DNA from 3 places in the Gordonia sp. JH63 genome. Region 3 is predicted to be linked to each of the others. Evidence: predicted binding sites of a transcription regulator. Region 3 holds the regulator's gene; each other region holds the start of a gene.
What was found. The regulator LexA, encoded in region 3, represses DNA repair genes until DNA is damaged. The targets are predictions, from matches to a motif close to CGAACANNTGTTCG.
Positions count from the first base shown of each region.

Region 1: a site for LexA is predicted at 3,877-3,890, ahead of GR168_RS04370 (HNH endonuclease signature motif containing protein). Genes of this name have one in related genera too.
Region 2: a site for LexA is predicted at 2,018-2,031, ahead of GR168_RS02165 (HNH endonuclease signature motif containing protein). Genes of this name have one in related genera too.

Region 1 covers NZ_CP047235.1:961,519-969,075, reverse strand. Annotated here, with positions in the region: gene purF (amidophosphoribosyltransferase) at 1-1,245, opposite strand, end outside; gene GR168_RS04385 (sterol carrier family protein) at 1,397-1,804, opposite strand; gene GR168_RS04380 (glutamate--cysteine ligase) at 1,860-3,368, shown strand; gene ykgO (type B 50S ribosomal protein L36) at 3,434-3,556, shown strand; gene GR168_RS04370 (HNH endonuclease signature motif containing protein) at 3,922-5,541, shown strand; gene GR168_RS04365 (diacylglycerol kinase) at 5,585-6,664, opposite strand; gene GR168_RS04360 (glycerophosphodiester phosphodiesterase family protein) at 6,804-7,557, shown strand, end outside.
Region 2 covers NZ_CP047235.1:492,398-499,954, reverse strand. Annotated here, with positions in the region: gene GR168_RS02175 (carbohydrate kinase family protein) at 1-816, shown strand, start outside; gene GR168_RS02170 (SDR family NAD(P)-dependent oxidoreductase) at 866-1,480, shown strand; gene GR168_RS23830 (hypothetical protein) at 1,499-1,783, shown strand; gene GR168_RS02165 (HNH endonuclease signature motif containing protein) at 2,202-3,743, shown strand; gene tgt (tRNA guanosine(34) transglycosylase Tgt) at 3,757-5,025, opposite strand; gene GR168_RS02155 (hypothetical protein) at 5,117-5,620, shown strand; gene GR168_RS02145 (hypothetical protein) at 6,468-7,385, shown strand.
Region 3 covers NZ_CP047235.1:2,314,471-2,322,027, forward strand. Annotated here, with positions in the region: gene GR168_RS10480 (DeoR/GlpR family DNA-binding transcription regulator) at 1-581, opposite strand, end outside; gene GR168_RS10485 (putative PEP-binding protein) at 731-2,440, shown strand; gene lexA (transcriptional repressor LexA) at 2,418-3,122, opposite strand; gene GR168_RS10495 (LysM peptidoglycan-binding domain-containing protein) at 3,347-3,886, shown strand; gene nrdR (transcriptional regulator NrdR) at 3,986-4,486, shown strand; gene hrpA (ATP-dependent RNA helicase HrpA) at 4,460-7,557, opposite strand, start outside.

The sequences.
Region 1 (7,557 bases), 1.4 Mb from region 3:
CACCTCGGCGGCACCGGCCTCGCGCAGCATCCGGATGAGCGCGCGCTGGGTGTTGCCGCGCACGATCGAGTCGTCGACGACGACGAGCCGTTTGCCTCGGATCACCTCGCGCAACGGATTGAGCTTCAGGCGGATACCGAGCTGGCGGATCGTCTGCGACGGCTGGATGAAGGTACGACCGACGTAGGCGTTCTTCATCAGTCCCTGGCCGTACGGAATCCCGGATTCCTGGGCGAACCCGACGGCCGCCGGCACGCCCGACTCCGGTACCGGGATGACCAGGTCACCCTCGGCGGGGTGTTCCTTGGCGAGTCGGCGACCGATTTCGACGCGGGTCGAATGCACCGAACGACCGTGGATCACCGAGTCGGGACGGGCGAGATAGACGTATTCGAAGACGCACCCGCTGGGGGTCGGCTCGGCGAAGCGCGTGCTGCGCACGCCGTCGGCGTCGATGGCCAGCAGCTCGCCCGGCTCGATGTCGCGGACGAACGACGCACCCACGATGTCGAGGGCGGCGGTCTCCGAGGCGACGACCCAGCCGCGGTCGAGGCGGCCGAGTGACAGCGGGCGCACCCCATGCGGATCGCGCGCGGCGTAGAGCGTGTGCTCATCCATGAAGGTCAGGCAGAACGCGCCCTTGAGGGTGGGCAGCAGTTCCATCGCGGCCTGCTCGATCGAGCTGTCCGCGGCGCCGTGCGCGAGGAGCGCACCGACGACATCGGAGTCCGATGTCGCTGCCGAACTCTTGATCCCCTGCTCGCGCGCACGCGCCGCGAGGTCCGCGGTGTTGACCAGGTTGCCGTTGTGGCCCAGGGCCACGCCGGTCCCGGCGTCGGTGGTGCGGAAGATCGGCTGCGAGTTCTCCCAGGTCGTCGAGCCGGTGGTGGAGTACCGGCAGTGGCCGATCGCCACATGCCCGCTCATCGCACCCAGGGTCTGCTCGTCGAAGACCTGGCTGACGAGTCCGAGGTCCTTGAACACGACCACCTGGCTGCCGTCGCCGACGGCGATGCCCGCGGCTTCCTGGCCGCGGTGCTGCAGGGCGTAGAGGCCGTAGTAACTCAGCTTGGCGACGTCCTCGCCGGGCGCCCAGACACCGAAGACACCGCATTCCTCACGCGGTTCGTTCTCGAGATCGTCCAGCGGGGCCGGATTGATCGCACCCGAGCCACGTGCGGAGCATCCGCCCGCCGGCGTCGTGGCAGCGAGCAGGTTCATGTGGGCGATCGAATGATCAGGCATCGACTAGCTCCCTGGGGCTGCGAATCGGTCCGTCGAGTGGGCTGGGAGACATGCGTGAGTTTACGGGTCGGTCGGCTCCCGATGCGAATCTTCCAGCGGTGTCGACCGGCGGGTCATTCCCGACGCCCCGGTCGAGTGATGCATCACACTCCTACTCCCGGTCGCCCGGCGGGCCGATCGGGATGAGCGGCAGCAGGTCGGCGATGAGTGCCGCGCGATGCCCGGACGCATCCACCAGGCCCGCGGCGAGGGCGTCGTCGTAGGTGAGGACACCGGCGACGAGGAGCAGCCAGGTCCGCGGCGCCATCTCGACGACGTTCGGCGGCGTTCCGCGGGTGTGACGGGGACCTTCGATGCACTGGACCGCGACGAACGGAGGCACCCGGACCTCGACCGAGTTCCCGGGGGCGAGCTGCTCGAGTGACCGGGCCGATCGACGGACGGCGTCGGCGAGGGCGGCGCGTCCCGGGGTCGGCACGGTCGGGTCGACGAGCCAGTCCGAGACGGCCAGCACCGCGGCCCGGACCTCGGCGGGGTCCACTCTCCTGCGTGGTGGCACTCCGCCATCTTCGCAAGAGGGTTCGCGCCGATGCGGATCGGGCAGTATTGACCGCATGGGAGCCGAGGTGTCCAAACAGCAGTTCACCGGCGAGGACCGGGTTCGTTTCCGGCGTCAGGTGGGTCGCGGCACGGAAGCGATCGCGCGGATGCTCGCCGACGGGCTGTTCACCGATCAGGGCCGTCCGCCGAAGCCGTTGCTCGGCATGGAGGTCGAACTGAACCTCGTCGACGAGGACATGCAGCCCGCGATGGCGAACGCCGCCGTCCTCGAGGCGATCGCCGATCCGGACTATCAGACCGAACTCGGCCAGTTCAACATCGAGATCAACGTCTCGCCGCGACCGTTCACGACCGACGATACGATCTCGCTCGAGCAGGCGTTGCGGACGTCGCTCAACCGGGCCGAGCAGCGGGCCGCACAGACGTCGAGCCACCTGGTCATGATCGGCATGTTGCCGACACTGAAGTCCGAACACTTCGCGCATCACTGGATCTCGGCGAACCCGCGCTACGACCTGCTGAACGAGCAGATCTTCGCCGCCCGCGGCGAGGATCTCGAGATCGACATCACCGGCGTCCCGCTGACCGATGGACACCACACCGAGCACCTGCGCACCTCGACCGATTCGATCCTGCCCGAGGCGGCCTGCACCTCACTACAGCTGCACCTGCGGGTGGCGCCGGAAGACTTCGCCTCGCACTGGAATGCGGCACAGGCCATCGCCGGGGTGCAGGTCGCCCTGGCCGGGAACTCGCCCTTCCTCGCCGAGACCGCGTTGTGGCACGAGAGCCGCATCCCGGTCTTCGAACAGGCCACCGACACCCGGCCGCTGGAGCTGAAGAACCAGGGTGTCCGGCCGCGAGTGTGGTTCGGAGAGCGGTGGATCAACACGATCTTCGACCTCTTCGAGGAGAACACGCGCTATTTCCCCGCGCTCCTCCCCGTCTGCACCGACACCGACCCGCTCGCCGAGCTCGACGACGGACGCATCCCCACCCTCGACGAACTGCGTCTGCACAACGGGACCGTCTACCGCTGGAACCGTCCGGTCTACGACATCCACGAGGGACAGGCCCACCTGCGCGTCGAGAACCGCGTGCTGCCCGCCGGTCCCACGGTCGTCGACACGATGGCCAACGCCGCGTTCTACTACGGCGTCGTCCGGGGCCTCGTCGAATCCGACCGGCCGCTGTGGTCGCGGATGTCGTTCAACGCCGCCGCCGAGAACCTGCAGTCCGGCGCCCGCACCGGCATGGAGTCGCAGCTCTACTGGCCCGACGTCGGCTGGGTGCGACCCGACGAACTCGTCCTGCGCCGGCTGCTCGTGCTCGCCGAGGACGGTTTGCAGCGGTTCGGCGTCTCCGACAAGGCCCGCAAGCGCTACCTGTCGGTCATCGAGGGCCGCTGCATCTCCCGCCAGACGGGATCGGTCTGGCAACGCCAGGCGGTCGCGGCCCGCGAACGCGCGGGCGAGAGCCGGACACAGGCGCTGCACGGGATGCTCCGCGACTACGTCACCCAGATGCACGAGGGCGAGCCGGTGCACACCTGGGAGGTCTGACACCCGCCTCGGCGCTCGTCGACGGACCTGCTTTAATGGAAACAATTTCCATTAAGGAGGCTCCGTTGAAGGTCCGTGCATCCATCCGGTCGTTGAAGAACCAACCCGGTTCACAAGTGGTCAAGCGCAAGGGGCGCATCTACGTGATCAACAAGGGCAACCCCAGATTCAAGGCGCGCCAGGGCTGATCGTCGAGCACTCGCCGCCCAGAATGCTATCGTCGCGGCCGAGCAACTCCGCTGGAAACGACATTCGTGCTGCGACTGCAGCATCAGGGTCCCCGCGTCGACGGGCGGCGTCGAGTAGTCACACAGACGGCAGGAACTGCGCGCTCAACTCGAGGCGCGGCCTGCCGTCGTGGCGATGATGCCGCCCGACCCAGACAACGTGGTCGTCGTCCCGCGAGATCCTACCGGCGCCCACCGACAAGTTCCCGCAACGCAATGACTCTGATTCATATTGCCGGGCAATTGTTTTCGTGGCTAGACCCGCCGGACTCGTGTACACTCGAACGTACATTCGCTGCAACGGTTCTCGGGGGGAGGTCACCGTCATGTCCGGCATCACACACACCGACGACGCGTCCGTGCCGGCTCCCCGGGTGGTCGAGTTGGTGGCTGATCTGCATCGCACCCTGGACAAACTGCAGTCGGTGGATTTGTCGCCGTGTACCGATGCCGAACTGGCCGAGGTGGCCGCGGAGACCGAACGCGCCATCGCGCGTCTGACCGTCGCCGGAGACCGGCAGATCGATCAGGTCGAGGCCCGCGACCTGCCCCGCAAGACGGGGTGCCGAACCCTCATGCAATTCATGACACACCGGCTACGAGTCTCGAACCCGATGCGGCGTCGCAAGCAGATGGACGCCACCGCCCACCGCACCAGCCTCGGCGGCGAGGTCCTACCACCTGAACATCCGTGCCTCGCTGAGGCTTTCGCACAAGGTTCTGTCGGCTCTGCGCATGTGCAGGCCGTCCTCGATGTCCTCGACCAGATCCCTCATGGAACTGACCACGATGTGAAGGTCGCGGCTGAGCGGCAGATGGCCGAGATCGCCGCCGACCACACCCCGGCTGACATCACTCAACTCGGTGCGCGGTTGCTAGCTCATCTCGATCCTGACGGCACTCTGGCCGACGATTCGGAACGCAAGAGGCGCCGCGGCCTGTGGATCGGTCGGCAACGCGCCGATGGCACCGCGAAGATCTCGGGCACGCTGACTCCCGAACTCCACGCCCGGTTGTCGATGATGTTCGCCGTGTGGGGCAAACCCGGACTCAACAACCCCGACGACCCCGACTCGCCCAGCGGACCGGCCGGCACCGCCGACCCTGACGCCCTGGCCGCGGCAGTCGACCGCGACGGTCGCACTCTCGCCCAGACGAATCATGATGCGCTCGACGCCGCACTCGCCGCAGGCTTCGCCGACGGAACACTCGGCACGTCGCACCGAGGCCTGCCCGTGCAACTGATCATCAAGACCGACCTCAACGACCTCATCCGCGAAGCCGGACTCGCCACCACCGCCACCGGAACCCTGCTGCCCATCCGGGACCTGATCGCGATGGCCGGTGAGGTCCAGCCGTGGTTGGCGATCTTCAAAGACGCCACCACCGTCCCCCTACATTTCGGGCGCGGCAAACGCCTCGCGACCCGCGAACAACGCCTCGTCTCCTTCGCCCGCCCCGACGGGGAAGTGTGCTCGGCACCCGGCTGCGACCAACCCGCCACCCACGTCGAACTCCACCACGCCCAGAAGGACTGGGCAAAAGGCGGTCTCACCGACATCGACGACCTCGCACCCGCCTGCCCGCGACACAACCGCATGGTCGGTGACCAACCCGGCCGATACACCACCCGGGTAGTACGCGACGGACCGGACGAAGGCCGCTGCGCCTGGCGACTCAACGCCGAACCCGGCGCGCCACCCAACCCCGAACACATCAACCGCCGACCCGACATACCCAAGCGGTTGCAGGCCCACCTGGAACAGGTTCGGCGAGAGATCCACGGACGCACCACGTCCGGCGATGAGCCACGCCCACATCACGCGCGCCGATCATGGTTGAAAACCAGCCACGTCATCGACGTCCGACCACCCCGACCCGGACCACGCACACCCCGGCCGTCCCTCGTCGAAGCACACCTCATGGAGTTACTCGCCAGTCGATGACTCTCGCCTGTCGGATCACATCGCCCGCCGTCGTCGAGTGCGGCTACTTCTGCACGAAGAGCCCCCGCCCGGAGATGAGCGGCAGGTCGAGCGCGGTGACCAGTCCGGGTTTCGCATCGACCACCGCCGCAACGGAATTGACCAGACGCATGGCGGTGACGATCATCCCGGACACGTTGTGGTCGCCGTTCTCACCGTGGTGCCCGAACTCGACCGTCATCTCCGGTTCGCCGGAGATGGCGATGCGGTAGCAGCCGTCGCCCTCGTTCGGGGTCGGCCAGTCCGGGCACTGGTCGGGGTGGGTGCGCGTGTAGTGCTCCAGCACAATGCGATCCACGCCGTCGACCTGACCGGCGACCTCGAACCGGACCGCGGCCATCGTGCCCTTCGGGATCTCGACGGACACCGTCGAGTAGTCGCGGTCCGCCTCGACCCGCTCGACGCGTTCCACGAGCGGCTCGTCGAGCACGAGGTCGAGTCCGGCGGCGATCTGTCGCACGACACTCCCCCACCCCATCGACAGGATGCCCGGTGCGAACAGCAGCGGCGTGGCGTCCAGGGGCTGCCCGAAGCCGAACAGGTCACGCATGACGACGGGCTGATAGTAGGTCGAGTAGTCGGCGATCTCCTGGCAGCGGATCTCGTCGATGCGCTGGGAGAGACTCGTCATCGCCAGCGGCAGTGCGTCATTCGCGAAACCCGGGTCGATGCCGTTGACGTGGAGGCTCGCGCCACCCGCCGCACCCGCGGCGGCGATCCGATCCAGCAGCGAGTCGGGCAGGATGCCATGGGGGAACTGCAGGACCACCGGCCCGCTCGACACCACGTTGATCCCGTTCTCCACGAAGAAGATCAGATCCTCGATCGACTCCATGACGCGGTCGTCGGTCATCGCGGTGTGCACGATGCAGTCGGGTTTCAGGGCGATCAGCGCGTCGCGGTCGCCGGTCGCCGCGACACCCAGCTCACGGTCGAGACCCGCGAGTTCGCCGGCGTCCTTGCCGACCTTGGCGGGGTCGGACACCCACACACCCACGAGTTCGAGGTCGGGCCGGGCGTCGATCCCGGCGATGGCATGTCGTCCGACGGTTCCGGTCGACCACTCGACCACGCGCAATGTCATGCGATCCAAACTAGAACACGTTCCACTTCGCCGTGCCGATTCGGCGAGATGCGCCTCGCTAGAGTCGGGAGCTGTGACCGCGACGTCGCCCCCGGACCCCGCCGCCCCGATCCACATCGACCACGACGGCCATCGGACGATGCTCAAGTGGCACCGCGGCCGGCGGCGCGCCGACGACACGGCGTTCACCGCGACCCGGATCGTCGAGGGCATGCGGCTCGGCGCGAGTATCGAGATCGATCTGGTGATCCACGCCGAGCGCGGTTTCGCCGTCCTGCACGACCGCACGGTCGACCACGCCACCACCGGCACCGGCGTGGTGTCGGCGCTCCCGGCGTCGTATCTGCGGGAACTGTCCCTGCGGGACAACCGCGGCCGGCCCGTCGACGAGCACGTCCTCCTGCTCGAGGACCTGACCGAACTCTTCGACGGCGTCGACATCGCGCCCACCGCGTCCCTCCAGCTCGACTTCAAGGAGGACGACGCCGCGCTCGATCCCGAGGCCGTGGCGGTGTTCGCCCGCAGTGTCGCACCCCACGCCCGCCACTACATCTTGTCGTGCGGCGACGCCGCGGCGGTCGACACGTTGACCTCGGCCGCACCGGGCATCCGGATCGGTTACGACCCTTGCCATCACGGTGCCGCCGACGCGGCGATCCGCTCCGGGGACTTCGACGGCTTCGTCGACCGCGCGGTGGCGGCATCGCCGGAGGCCGAGATGGTGTACCTGGAGAACCGGCTGATACTGGCGGCCGACCACCGCGGCCACGACCTGATCGGCGCGTTCCACGAGCGCGGTCGGCTCGTCGACGGGTACACGGTGACGCGGGTCGGACCGCGCGTCATCCCGGACATCAGGCGACTGCTGGAGTTACGGGTCGACCAGATCACGA
Region 2 (7,557 bases), 1.8 Mb from region 3:
GCCGGTACCGCGGGCGGAACCGCGCTCGTCCTCAGTCGGCTGGGCGCCACGGTCCGGACCCACGGAGCGATCGGCGACGACACGATCGGGCGTTCGCTGACCGCACTGCTGGACGCCGAAGGCGTCGACACCGGCGGCCTGGTTCCGAAGCCCGGGGTCCAGACGTCGTCATCGGTCATACCCGTCCGACCCAATGGAGACCGTCCCGCGTGGCACTGCATCGGGGCGAACGCACAGTTCACGCCCGACGACCTGGGTGCAGACGCGCTGACCGGGCTCGACCACCTGCACCTCGGCGGCCCGGAATTCCTGGGCGGCGCCGTCGCCGCAGAGCTCCTCGGCCGGGCGCGCGACCGCGGGATCACGACGTCGGCCGATCTGCTGTCGGCTGGCGACCCCGGCCTTCTCGAGTGGATCGCCGACGCACTTCCCCACCTCGACTACCTGCTGCCCAACGACGAGCAGACCCGGGGACTGACCGGAACCGACGACCTCACCTACGGCGCACGGGCGCTCCTGGACCGCGGTGTCGGTTGCGTCGCGCTCACCCGCGGTGCCGACGGTGCGCTGGTCGTGACCGGCGACGACGTGGTCGCGGTGCCGGCGTTCGAGGTGGACGTCGTGGACACCACCGGTTGCGGCGACTCGTTCTCCGCCGGGTTCTTGACCGGCCGGCTGCGCGGGCTCGGTCTCGCCGACTCCGCCGAACTCGGTTGCGCGGTGGCCGCGCACGTCGCCCAGGGCATCGGGACCGGGGCGAACTCGTACGATCTCGCCGCGATCGAGTCCTTCCGGCAGTCCCGCGCCGCGGGCTGAGCGCGCCTCCTCTCGGTTTGGTGAACCCCGCCTCGGGTAGGCGATCACCATGACAGACAACAAGGAAATCAACGGCTCCACCGTCGTGATCGCCGGCGCGTCGAGCGGATTCGGACGCGGCGCCGCGGTGCGACTCGGAGAACTCGGCGCGAACGTCGTCGTCGCGGCGCGTCGAACCGCGGTCCTCGACGAGGTCGTCGCAGAGATCACCGGCAAGGGCGGGTCGGCGCTGGCGGTGCCCACCGATGTCAGCGATCCGCGTGCCGTCGCCCATCTCGCGTCCGCCGCGCTCGAATGGCTCGAATCGATCGACGTGTGGGTGAACAACGTCGGCGTCGGCGCGGTCGGGTACTTCTGGGACATCCCGACCGAGGACCACGCTCGCCTCGTCGACGTGAACCTGAAGGGCCTGATCTACGGCGCACATGCGGCGCTGCGCGTCTTCCGGTCGCAGGGTCGCGGCACACTCATCAACGTGGGCTCGGTCGACAGCGAGGTACCGATCGCACTCCAGAACACCTACGCCGCAACGAAAGCGGCGGTTCGGAGCCTCGGACACTCGATCAGCGAAGAGCTGCGCATGGCCGGCGACGACGCCATCAAGGTCGGCACCATCATGCCGTGGGCCGTGGACACCCCGTGGTGGGTCCACGCCGCCAACTAAACCGGGCACGAACCGCGGATGTCCGCGATGGACGATCCGCAGATCGTGGTCGACGCGATCGTGGCAGCCTGCACCGACCCGAAGCTGGACCAACCGGTCGGCTACAAAGCCAAGGCCGCCAACGCTTCTCATCACCTCATGCCCGGGATCACCGAGCGATTCTCGGCGGCGACGGCGAAGTCCGAGACCGAGAAGGGGACGCCGGTCGAGCCGCACGCGGGTGCGATCCACGACCCCAACCCGAACAGCACCGGGGTCGCCGGCGGCATCCGCGAACGGATGGTTGCCGAGAACTCCCGCTGACACCCGTCCGCCGTCGCTCGTTGTGGTGCGCCGCCGTTCTCTGCTGGTCGAGCAGAGGAGCCGTGTCCCGCTTGTCGAGCAGCGCCGCAGAGTCCCGCTTGTCGAGCAGCGCCGACCGAGCGAAGCGAGGACGCCGCGCCCGTCGAGGCCACCGAGGCGACGCTTCAGTCCTGTCGGTGCGGCGTGATTGGATTGCGAGACAACCCGGGAGATCCCGAGATCAGACCCTTGACTCGAACATATATTCGAGTATTGTGGAGGTATGTCATCGGGGGCGGGGGCCGGATCCACATCGGTGGACCCACCACAGGAGTCGGTCGAGCCGCGCTTTCGTCCCGACCATGAACTCTCCGCTTCAGAACTCGTCGAGGTCCTCAACCACTGCGCCGGCTTGGCAGCAGCGTCCGCGCACCGAATGATGGTCGTGGCCAGCCTCATTCACGATGAACGCGAAATGGACTACGCCCAGCGGCGCGCCGAGACGCACAGCGGCGAACTCGACTCCCTCGAAGCCTTCGAGCACCTGTCCGCGCGAGTGGCCGCGGGCGAGAACCCCTACGAGCAGTTCGGGCCCAACGGTCTCGAACAGGCCATCGCCGAAGTCGGCGCCACCCTCACCGTGACACCGGCCGAGGCGAAAGATCTCATCGAGGCCGGCGACGCACTGCGCTACCGACTCTCCTTCACCGGACACGCACTCGCGTGTGGTCGAATCGACAAGCGGCGCTTCCTCATCGCGCTCAAGCGCACCGATCTCATCACCGACGACGAAGAGATGCAGACCGTGGACGCCCATCTCGCCGAGGCGATCTTCGCCCGCGCACCGATGTCGACGGCGCGGTTCACCGCCATGGTCGATTCCATCGTCGCCAAGTGGGCGCCCGACGCGGTCCGTCGACGCAAGGAGCGGGTGAAGTCCGACCGCAAGGTGACCATCACCCCCGACCGCTTCACACCCGGGCAGTCCCGGATCTCCGGCACGCTTCCCAACGCTGATGCCGCCGAGTTCGACGCCCGCCTGACAGCGATGGCCACCGCGGTCCACGCCGGTGACCCGCGAAAGTTGGCCAACCGCAGGGTCGATGCTATGAAAGCGCTCGCTCGCGGTGAAGCCGCCATCACGTGCCTATGCGACGACTGCCGACCTGCCGCAACCGAACCCGACACAGCAACAGACTCCGACGCAGCGACAGTGGGGACCGTCGAGCCGCCTGCACCAACTGCTGCGATGACGGAGGCGGACACCATCGTCGACCCGTCAGCCGACGTCGTTGTCGATGACCCGGCTGAGCCGGCCGCCTCGGCGTCGGATTCGGCTGCGCCGCGCGCGACGTTTCACATCGTGGTGAACCTGTCGACCCTGATCGGTCTCGACAACGATCCCGCCTTCCTCGACCGCCACGGCATCATCGACGCCGACACCGCCCGGCAGCTGCTCGCCGAAGCGCGCCGCACCTACATCCACCCCGCTCCTACCGGACCCGACGGTTCACCGGCTCCAGACGCAGACAGTTCGACAACGCGGTACACCCCGTCGAAGAAGCTGCAGGCCCTGGTGCGTGCCGGCGAACTGTGCTGCACCTTCCCGGGCTGCAACGCCCCGGTCTGGCAGATCGATCTCGACCACACCGAACCCTTCGATCACACCGACCCGCGTCGCGGTGGCCCGACCGATGCGCGCAACCTCAAACCGCTGTGCCGGTTCCATCACCGCATCAAGACCTTCACCAGCTGGCAGGACCACCAAGACGAATTCCAGACCGCCTGGTTCACCACACCCACCGGGCACATGTTCGTCGGCAACGCCTTCAGCGGACGCGACCTGTTCAACAAGCTCTTCCCCAGACGGTCACCCGATCACCCCGCCCGCGACAGACTCAACACCCAGCGCGACAACGACTTCCGACGCCACCAACGCGCCGAGAAGCGCTGGAACGACGCCAACCCACCGCCCTTCTAGCAGTGTTTTACGCCTACCGGGGACCTCCGTAGTAACGCCGGAGGAACTCGTCGCGGTACTCGGTGTATGTGCCGTTCTCGATGGCCTGGCGGGCCCGGTCGACGAGCGTGACGATGAAGGACACGTTGTGCAGCGTCGCCAGCGTGGGGCCGAGGCCTTCCTTCGCCTTGAACAGATGATGCAGGTAGGCCCGGCTGTACTGCGACGTGTAGTTCTCGACCTCGGGGTCGAGCGGCCGGAAGTCACTGCGATACTTGGCATTCGTGACGTTGTACCGGCCGTCCAGTGAGTAGATCGCACCGTTGCGGGCGACCCGGGTCGGCGATACGCAGTCGAAGGTATCGACGCCGTTCTCGATGGCGGTGAAGATGTCGTCGGGTTCACTGATCCCCAAGAGGTGTTTCGGGGAGTCCTCTGGGAGTTCGTCGTTGACCCAGCCGACGATGGTGCCGAGGTTGTCCTTCTCGAGTGCTCCGCCGATGCCGTAACCGCCGAAGCCCTTTCCGCCGGCAGCGCGGTCCGCCTCGCTCAAGGCGACGAGGTCACGGGCGGCCTTGCGCCGCAGATCCTCGTACTGGGCGCCCTGGATGACACCCCAGAGCGACTGTTGCGGCCGGTGTGCGCGTTCGACGCTCAACCGATTGTGTTCGGCGAGACAGCGAATCGCCCACAACCGGGTGCGCTCGAGCGAATTCACCTGGTACTCGCGAGTGTTCATCAGGGTGGTCAGCTCGTCGAAGGCGAAGATGATGTCGGCCCCCAGCTGGTGTTGGATCTGCATCGACACCTCCGGCGTGAAACGATGCGCCGAACCGTCGAGGTGCGACTTGAAGGTCACCCCGTCGTCGTCGACCCGCGAGAGCCGTTCTTTGCCGTTGGCGGTGAGGTCGTCGTCGGGGGTGCCGGTGGCCTCCATCGAGATGACCTTCTTGAACCCCGCACCCAGCGACATCACCTGGAAGCCGCCGCTGTCGGTGTACGTGGGCCCCCGCCAGTTCATGAACGCGCCGAGCCCGCCGGCCGCGTCGATGATCTCCGGCCCCGGCTGCAGATACAGGTGGTAGGCGTTGGCGAGCACGGCCTGGGCGCCGAGGGCAGAGACCGATTCCGGGAGGACCGTCTTCACGGTGGCCTTGGTACCGACGGGGATGAACGCGGGGGTGTGGATCGGACCATGCGGTGTGGTGATCGTCCCCGTGCGCCCACGGGTGCCGGCGAGGGTGGTGCCGACGGCGTAGGTGGGGTCGGCGACTTCGGTTCCGGTACTGCTCACGTCCAGCATCTTCGCAGGTCGGGCGCGCCCACCCCAAACCGACGGCCGGCGCCGGCTACCTGTGCGGTCGACGACACCGCATTCGCTACCGTGGTGAACCATGTCGCGCAGAACTCGTCCCACCGGTCCCACCACGAGCCGCACTCGCCGACCGATCAGGGTCGCGGCGGCGACTCTCGGACTCGCGGCGGCGATATCGACGCTCGTGGCCTGCGGCGCGGAACAGGACGTGACCACCGCTTCGTCGACCTCTCAGGCCGGCGCCGCGGAGTCGGGATCACAGTCCGCCGAACAGCCCGCCACCTCGCCGCCGGTGGTCCCCGGTCGCAAGCCGGTGTCGACCACGGCGTCGAGTGCGACCGCGTCCGACGATTCCGACACCAGTTGCGGCACCATCCCGGGCCCCGACGGCGCGTTGCGAGTCATGATCCTCGCCGGTGACGTGTCCTGCGATTCGGCACGGACCATCGCCACCCAGTACGGACCGAAGATCACCACCGGTCAGCAGCAGTCGGTGGCCGGCTGGACCTGCGCGCCGTCTCAGCTCGAAGGCGTCCTCGCGGCCTGCCAGAAGGGCACCGCGGTCATCGGTTTCGCGCCGTGAGGTGAGTGCCCTGATCGAGGCACCCCTTCCGGGCTTGCTGGTGTTCTGCAACTGGGCCCGGCGCAGAACGACGTGCTTGTGTGGCCGCGCATTCCAGAATTGTGCGGTCCACTTCGGCCCAAACCCGGTTGCCCGTCGCATAAGCCGACAAAGGCCTTATGACTGTCCCGCAGGCGGGGACGCAGTTAGTCCGCTCCCGCTTCGACCTGACCGCTAGCCTGTGCGAGCCTTGGAGCTGTGCAAGAAGCTAGGCACCTGGCGCTCCTAAGCTCAAGAGGCTGGACGTGGACCGATGAGGAACGAATCTTCAGTACGTTGGCAGCTAGGCTCGGAAGTGCCGAGGTGCGTCGCCAAGTGCTTCGTCCAACGGTTGCCGTTGATGCCCGTAAAGGCACCCACTCTGCCAGTGTCGGACTGGGCACGTTTCCCTGGCACACTGATGGGGCGATCGCGCTGAACCCACCTCAGTGGATGGTTCTAAGGTGCATTGAGGCCACACGTCCGACGTCAACTCAGATCTGTTCGCCATCCGATGATTTAAAGCAAGCGCTTCGCCGTCTGACCCTGCTTATCCGCCAAGAGTCTGGTCGGAACGCTTATCTACCAGCCTTCGTCAGCTCTGGTCCGAACACCTGGAAGCTGCGTTGGGACCCGCGAGCAACACCCGTCGGCCCCGACTCAGCGCGCGCAGCCGTGGAGGGCGCCCATCCGACCGGTGAGGTCGCCTGGCAACCGGGCCGGATTCTCATACTGGATAATCATCGAGTCATGCACCGGCGGCCATCGGTATCCGCCGCCACTGGGCGTGCTCTGGTTCGAACGTTCATAATTAAGTGAGGCACTTCAGGTGTGGGACTACGACGGGTTTATCGGTAAGGCCAAGCTCTACTTCACACGTGGTGCGGAGCACGAGCACTCCGATGACGACGAATTCACGATCTGGCACCTTCTAGGGTTCGAGTTCCTGTTACGGGCGCCCTTAGCGAAACTACATCCAAGCCTCCTTGCCGCGACAAACGATAATGACAGTTTGCTCGCCGCTAACGGCGTCACGACCCCCAAGGACCCGAAGAGCGTAACGAGCGGTGTGGTGATCGACCGCTTGGCGCGGATTGTGCCAGAGTTTGCCGGCGGCGCAGTTGCCGACTCTTTGTTTCTCATGAATCTGAGAAACGCGGAGCTGCATGCGTCCAACGCCGCTGTGAGTGAAGTATCGAATGACGTCTGGCTACCTAAACTGGTACGGGTCGTCAAGATCATTTGCCGACAGTTGACGATTGATCCCCAAGATATCCTTGACGACGACGTCGTGAAGCTTGGAGAGCGACTCCTTGACGAGGCCGACAAGAAAGTTGCTCACGAAGTCAATTTGAAGATTAAGGCGGCGCAAGGCTTCCTGCACAAACTGAGACAGGACGAAATCGATGCACGCGTCGCGGCGGCTAAGCCAACTGGTCTGGAGTGGTTTACGCGGCAGCGTACGACTGCAACCGTGAAGTGCCCCGCCTGTGAGCACGAAGTTTACGCCCCGAAGACTTATGTCCGCAGCGCCCGTGAGCACTTGGACGGCGATACGGTAATTCGCGACGAAATTTACCTCATCGACGAACTTAAATGCCATATTTGCGGACTTGAGCTCCTGACCGCCCCTGAACTTGTTGCAGCACAGGTGCCCCAGCAGGTGACCGAGCAAGAGCACGAGTCATTAGATGAGCGATACCAGGTCGAACCCGATTACGACGGTCCGGAATATATGGACGAGTGAATTTGGTCGGACATAACCGCCGCTTTCCGGGTATTGGAATGGTGTGCGTTTGACTTCAGGTTGTCGGATCGAGGCGAGCCGTCGTCCGCTTCCGCCCGGTAAATCGATCAGAACTTCCGACCACGCGCCACTTCCATCCCTGCCTCCGAGTGCGAAGGTGTTTCCAGGCAGC
Region 3 (7,557 bases):
GCGGCCTCGTCGGGGTCGGGTGTCGACAACCCGTGGGCCTCGCTCAGGCCGTTCGTCCCGATGAAGGCGGTGGTCACGCGCAGTCGGCGAAGCGCGTCCACGGTGTCGACGCCCACGGTCGCCTGGGTGAGACCGCGTACGCGTCCGCCGAGGGCATGGAGACCGTCGGGATGGGTTCCCGCGAGCAGGCCGGCGATGGGCAGGCTGTTGGTGAACAGGGTGAGCCTCCGATCGGGAGCGGTCGCCTCGGCCGCGCGGTAGGTGGTGGTGCCGGCGTCGAAGAGCACCGAGCCGCCGTCGGGCGGCAGGAACCGGATGGCCGCCCGGCCGATCGCGGTCTTCTGCTCGATCTGGCTCGACTCCCGTTCGTCGATCCCGAGCTCGCCGAGGGTGCGCATGATCTCGGCGCGCACGGCGCCGCCGTGGACCCGCTGGAGATGTCCGGCGCGTTCCAGTACCGCGAGATCGCGTCGGACGGTCTCGCTGGTGACGTCGAATTTCTCGGCGAGCGCGGCCACGGATGCCCGCCCCGCGAGTCGCACCTCGTCGACGATCGCCTGTTGTCTCTCCTCGGCGTACACACCGCTCCGATCTCCGGTTTCGACCAACCCGCTTGTTGAGGCGTGTGGGATTGGATGTTGTAGTAATTGTGTTTACGCCTGTTTGTGTTGACAAGTCAAGCACTTTTTGTAACGGTGGTCACATCGGTAGTCGAGTGAGAGGCAAGACGATGGCGCAGATCCTGACGGGAACCCCGGTGGTCGGCGGGTTGGCCCACGGTCCCGCGCTGTGGCCGGGCGAGCGACCCGACCACTCGCCGGAGAAGCTCGGCGTCGGTGTGGAGATCGCCGAGGAACGGCGCGCCGACGAGGTCACGCGCTTCGCCACCGCGGCCGGCGCCGTCGCCGCGCGGCTGCGCACGCGCGCGTCGCAGAACACCGGGGTGACGGCCGAGGTGCTCGCCGCGACGGCGGGCCTGGCCGAGGACCGCGGCTGGATCGGTGCCGCGACCGCGCTCATCGGCAAGGGCGCCCCCGCCGAGGCCGCTGCCGTCGCGGCCACCGAACAGTTCGCGGCGGTGTTCACCAAGCTCGGCGGACTGATGGCCGAGCGGGTCACCGATCTCAACGACGTGCGCGACCGGGTCCTCGCCGAACTGCTCGGCCTACCCGAACCTGGTGTGCCCACTCCGGAGGTGCCGTCGGTCCTGCTCGCCGACGACCTCGCGCCCGCCGACACCGCGGGCCTCGACCCCACGAGCACCATCGCCCTCGTCACCCGCCTCGGCGGACCGACCAGCCACACCGCGATCATCGCGCGCCAGCTGGGGATCCCGTGCGTGGTGGCGGTGGCCGACCTGGACGAGATCGAGCCCGGCACAACCGTTCTCGTCGACGGCAGCACCGGGCGGATCGAGGTGGAGCCCGATGCGGAGGCGGCCCGGGCTCGCGTCGACGAGGATCGGCGGCATGCCGCACTCGTCGCCGGCTGGACCGGTCCGGGGCAGACCGCCGACGGGGTGGCCGTGGCGGTGCTCGCCAACGTCGCCGACGGATCGTCGGCACGCGCCGCGGCCGGGTACCCCGTCGAGGGCGTCGGGCTCTTCCGCACCGAACTCGCGTTCCTCGAGCGTGCCGACGAACCGTCGGTGGACGAGCAGGCCGCGATCTACCGGGAGGTGCTCGATGCGTTCGACGGGCAGAAGGTGGTCATCCGCACCCTCGACGCCGGGTCCGACAAACCGCTCCGGTTCGTGACCCATCCCGACGAATCGAACCCAGCGCTCGGCGTGCGGGGCGATCGGATCGCGCTGGCGCACCCCGAGATCCGCGCGCATCAGCTCGACGCGATCGCGCAGGCCGCGTCGGGGTCGGCCGTCGCGCCGTGGGTCATGGCGCCGATGATCGCCTCGCCGGCGGAGGCGCGCACCTTCGCCGCCGAGGTCCGCGGCCGTGGTCTGGTCGCCGGGGTGATGATCGAGGTGCCCGCGGCGGCGATCCTGGCCGAAGCCGTCCTCGCCGAGGTGGACTTCGTATCCATCGGCACCAACGATCTGACCCAGTACACGATGGCGGCCGACCGGATGTCGGCCGATCTCGCCGGACTGACCGACCCGTGGCAACCGGCCGTGTTGAGCCTCATCGCGGGTGTCGCGGCAGCGGGTGCACGTCAGGGAAAGCCGGTCGGGGTGTGCGGCGAGGCCGCCGCCGATCCGAACCTCGCCTGCGTGCTCGTCGGTCTCGGGGTCACCTCGCTGTCCAGCGCGCCGGCTGCTGCCGCGGCCGTGGGGGCCCGGCTCGGCGAGGTGTCCGCACCGGACTGCCGGGCCGCCGCCGAGGCTGCCCTGGCCACCTCGGACCCCGCCGCGGCGCGCGAGGCTGCCGCGGCGGTGCTCGACGGTTCGGTCGGTGGAGAGGTCAGACTCGCCGCATCACGGTGACGACCTTGCCGAGGATGACGGCATCGTTGCCCGGGATCGGATCGAACAGTTCGTTGTGCGGCATGAGCCAGACGTTGGGGCCCTGACGCTTGAAGGTCTTCACGGTGGCCTCGCCGTCGATCATGGCCGCGACGATGTCGCCGTTGTCGGCGACGTTCTGCTGCCGGACCACGACCCAGTCGCCGTCGCAGATCGCGGCGTCGATCATCGACTCGCCGACGACGCGCAACAGGAAGAGAGATCCCTCGCCGACCAGCTCACGGGGCAGCGGGAAGACGTCCTCGACGGCCTCCTCGGCCAGGATCGGACCGCCGGCCGCGATTCGGCCGAGAACCGGCACGAAGGTCGGCTCGGGCAGCTGACCGGCCGACGGGGTGTCCGGCGACGGGGTGTCACTCGGGGCGATGTTGACCGCACGGGGACGGTTCGCGTCGCGCTTGAGCAGCCCCTTGCGTTCCAGCGTCCGCAACTGATGGGCCACCGACGACGTCGAGGCCAGGCCGACCTCGTCGCCGATCTCCCGGATGCTCGGCGGATAACCGCGCTCGCGCACCGAGCGGCGGATCACCTCCAGGACCCCGGCCTGTCGCGGGGTGAGTGAGGCCTCGGCGGCGGCGGCGTCGAACGGGGCCTCGTCGTCGGCGCCCCGCGCTCGGCCGCGCCTATCGCCGGTGTCACTCATGTTCGGTTCCTCTCGTCTTCGGAACGTGCTGGTAGATGGCTTGCGCCGGGTCCGAGCCTAGCGGAGTGCGACCGGCACCTCAAACATTTGTTCGATGTGTCGCGAGACTTTGTCGGGACGTCGTGCTACAAATTCGAACATCAGTGCATCGAACATCTGATCGATGTTCGAACACCGACCGCCACACCCCGCACGATCCAGACACCAGAACACCGGAGGGCACCATGCGCACCGCCACTCTCGTCGCTCCCGTCCGCACCGACCGTCCCGACGCTGTCCGGCCCCCCACCGACCGCGCCGATCGGGTCCGGACGCGCGCCCCGCTGTCCGACGGCGGCCGCCCGATAGACAACCGGCCGGCCGGCACCCGACCGCGGGGTGCGTCGCCGGTGACCCCGCGGGTGGGCGGTACCCACTGTGGTTCTTCGGTCGGGGTGCGCGGGCGTGGCCCGGTCGGACCCGACGCGGCGGTGTTCCGTCGCCGCCGCCGCACCGCGGTCGCGCTCCTCGCCGGCGTCGGGCTGGCGTTCGTCGTGTGGGTGTTCGGTGTCGTGGGCCAGAACTACTCGGACTCGCTGACCCCGTCCGCCGTGAGTGCCGAGGTCGTCCACGTGCGCTCGGGGGACTCGCTCAGCTCGATCGCCGGCCGGGTGGCACCCGAGATGCCGCGCGAGGTCGTGATCGACGAGATCGTCGCGATGAACGATCTGGGGTCGAGCGCGCTGCAGGTGGGCCAGCCCCTGCTCACCCCCCGGTACCGCTGAGGCCGGGCGGTATCCTCGATGTCACAGGGGCCGGCCGACAAGCGGCGGGGCGCACGCTTCGGGTGCGTTCCAGCGTCCCGCGACCTGCGTGAGGACACGATGCGCTGCCCCTTCTGCAAGAACGACGACACCAAGGTCATCGACTCGCGTGTCGCAGATGAAGGGCAGGCCATCCGCCGCCGTCGCTCCTGTGTGGAGTGCGGTCGCCGGTTCTCGACCGTGGAGAGCGCCGTGCTCGCGGTGGTCAAACGCAACGGCGTGACCGAACCATTCAGCCGGGAGAAGGTCATGCGCGGCGTGCGGCGAGCCTGTCAGGGCCGCCACGTCGCCGAGGACGCGCTCGCGCAACTCGCCCAGCAGGTCGAGGACACGGTGCGCGCCAGTGGATCGGCCGAGATCCCCAGCAACGAGGTCGGACTCGCCATCCTGGGTCCGCTCCGCGATCTCGACGAGGTGGCGTATCTGCGCTTCGCCTCGGTGTACCGGTCGTTCGACTCGGTGGAGGACTTCCAGCGCGAGATCGACGACCTGAAGGCGGCATCGGGATCCGGGAGCGCGCTCGCCGAACCCGTGTCAGCCGAGTCGGTCCAGAGCTCGTAGGACCCGTTTCTCCGACACCGGGAACGCGGTGCCGAGACGCTGGGCGAACAGCCCCACGCGCAACTCCTCGACGAGCCACTGCGCTTCGTCGTCGACCACCGCCCGCCGGTGCTCGGGTACCTGTTCGATGCGCTGGGCCCACCGTTCGACGACGCGATCGACGGCGGCCACCCCGGCCTGGTCGCGTGCTGCGGACGCGGGTAGTGCCTCCAGACGTGCTTGCGCGCCGTCGAGATAGCGCGGCAGATTCTCCAGGTGGCGTCGCGCGGTGGCCGCCACGAATCCGTCGAACACGAGGTGGGCGACCTGTTCGGCGACGTCGTCGGCAGCCAGCGAACCGGCGTGCCGGTCGATCGCCGCCCGCAGCGGGGACATCCGTTCGAGGGCTGCGACGGCCAGCGAGAAGTAGTCCGGTGCGGCCGCGGCGACCCGTGGCCGGATCCGTTCGAGCAGCGCCGAGAAGGACTGTGGTGAGCGAACCGCGGCGAGCTCTGCGTCGTCGATGTCGGCGACCGTGTCCCGAATGGCCCGTCGGGTGCAGTCGGCGAGCAGTGCCTCGGTGGTCGAGTACGGGCTCTGGCTCAGGGCGAGTCGTTCGACCGGACTCAGCGAGCCGGCGATCCGCTTGTGCAGCGGAGGTATCGCGAGGTCGAGGAGGGCGACGATCCCGCGTCGCAGGAGGCGGTCTCGTGTCTCCGGGCTAGCCGCATCGACGACGACGACGCCCCGCGCGTGGCCCTTCGCGTCGGAGACCACGTCGATCGTCGGGTACCGGGTCAGCCGCTGCCCCGCGACATCGACCGTGGTCTGCTCGGCGAGCGAACCGATCCCGTCGGCGGTCCAGGTCCGATACAGGGTGCGCGACACCGTCTTCGGCGCCGCGGGCGTTCCGGTCTGCTGAAGTTCGGGCAACGAGTCGGCGCGGGAGACGATCCGTCCGGAGTCGTCGGCCACCGCGAAATGCATGCGCAGGTGCGGCGGTACCCGGTCGGTGTCGAAATCGGCTGCGGTCACCCGCATCCCGGTGATCGCCGAGAGCTCGCGCGCCAGCCCGGTGGCCAGCGGCTCTTTGCGCGGGGTGAGCCGGCCGAGCGCGAGTTCGGCGAACCGCTGCGCGGGTGACATGCTCTTGCGCAACTGTTTCGGTAGCGACTTGACCAGTGCGGTGGCCAGTTCGGCGCGCATGCCCGGGACCGACCAGTCGAAGCCGGCCGGTCGGACGTGGGGGAGCAGTGCCTGCGGGATCACGACGGTGACGCCGTCGTCGGGTGCGCCCGGTTCGAACCGGTAGCGCAGTTCGAGTCGGGTGTCGCCCTGCTGCCAGGCGCCGGGATAGTCCGTCGGCGCGACGTCGGTGCCTCCCGTGACGTCCTCGGGGCGCAGATCCAGCAGATCCGGTTCGACCCGGCGGGTCTTCTTCCACCAGGTGTCGAAGTGCCGGGCGGAGGTGACCTCGGCCGGTAGCCGCTGGTCGTAGAACTCGAAGAGCTGGTCCTCGGTGATCACCAGACCCCGGGTGCGCGTGCGGTTCTCGACGTCCGAGGCGGCCTCGAGAAGCTTGCGATTGCGGTCGAAGAAGGCGTGCTGCGTCCGCCAATCGCCCTCGACGAGAGCGTGCCGGATGAACAGCTCCCGCGAGACCACCGGGTCGATGGGGCCGTAGTCGACGCGCCGGCGGGCGACGAGCGGGACCCCGTACAGGGTCACGCGTTCGTAGGCCATCGCCGCTCCGCGTTTCGCCGACCAGTGCGGCTCGCTGTGGGTGCGCTTCACCAGATCCCCGGCGAGTTTCTCGGCCCACAGCGGATCGATCCCGGCGACGGTGTGGGCGAACAGGCGCGACGTCTCGAGGACCTCGGCCGCCATGATGAAGGCGGGCGGCTTCTTGGCGAGCGGAGAGGCGGGGAAGATCATCAGCGTGGTGTTGCGCGCACCGGTGAACTCGCGGCCCTCGGTGTTGCGGGCGGCGATGTTGCTGAGCAACCCGGACAGGATGGATCGGTGGACGGCGTCGGCGTCGAGTTCGGTGGGCGCGACCGACCAGTCGAGGTCCTTGACGATCTCGGTCAGCTGTCGATGGAGGTCCTGCCACTCCCGGATGCGCAGGAAGTGGAGGTACTCGCGCTCACACATGCGCCGAAAGCGGCTGCCGGACAACTCCTTGCGCTGTTCGCCAAGGTATCGCCACAGCTCCACGTAGGACAGGAAGTCCGACTGCGGGACGACGAAGCGCCGGTGCTGGGCGTCGGCGGCCTCACGGTGCTCGGCCGGCCGTTCCCGTGGATCGGGGAGCGACATCGCGGCGGCGATCACGAGAAGGTGGTCGAGACAACCCAGTTCGTGTCCGGCGATGAGCATCCGGGCGACCCGGGGATCGACCGGGATCCGCGACATCGACCGGCCGATCGGGGTCAGTCGCGGGGGCCCGCCCTCGCGCGGGACGGTGATGGCGCCGAGTTCGGTGAGAACACCCATACCGTCGCGGATCGCGCGGTCGTCGGGCGGCTGGACGAACGGGAACTCGGCGATCTCACCCAGTTTCAGCGAGGTCATCTGGAGGATGACCGCCGCGAGGTTGGTGCGCAGGATCTCCGGGTCGGTGAAGGCCGGCCGGGAGTCGAAGTCGTTCTCGCTGTAGAGACGGATGCAGACGCCCGGGGCGACACGACCGCATCGACCGGCCCGCTGCCGGGCACTGGCCTGTGAGACCGGTTCGATGGGAAGACGATTGACCTTGGTCCTGGTCGAGTACCGACTGATACGGGCGGTGCCGGTGTCGATGACGTAGCGGATGCCGGGCACGGTCACCGACGTTTCGGCGACGTTGGTCGCCAGCACGATCCGGCGTCCGTCGGAGGGGGAGAACACCTTCTGCTGCTCGGCGATCGACAGTCGCGCATAGAGCGGCACGATCTCGGCACCGGGACCCTTGCTGCCGCCGGTTCGTCGACGGAGCGCCTCGGCGGTCTCTCGGATGTCCCGTTCGGTGGGCAGGAACACGAGGATGTCGCCGCGGCCACCGGCCCACAGTTCGTCGACGGCGGCGTCGATGCCCTGGATCTGGTCGAGGT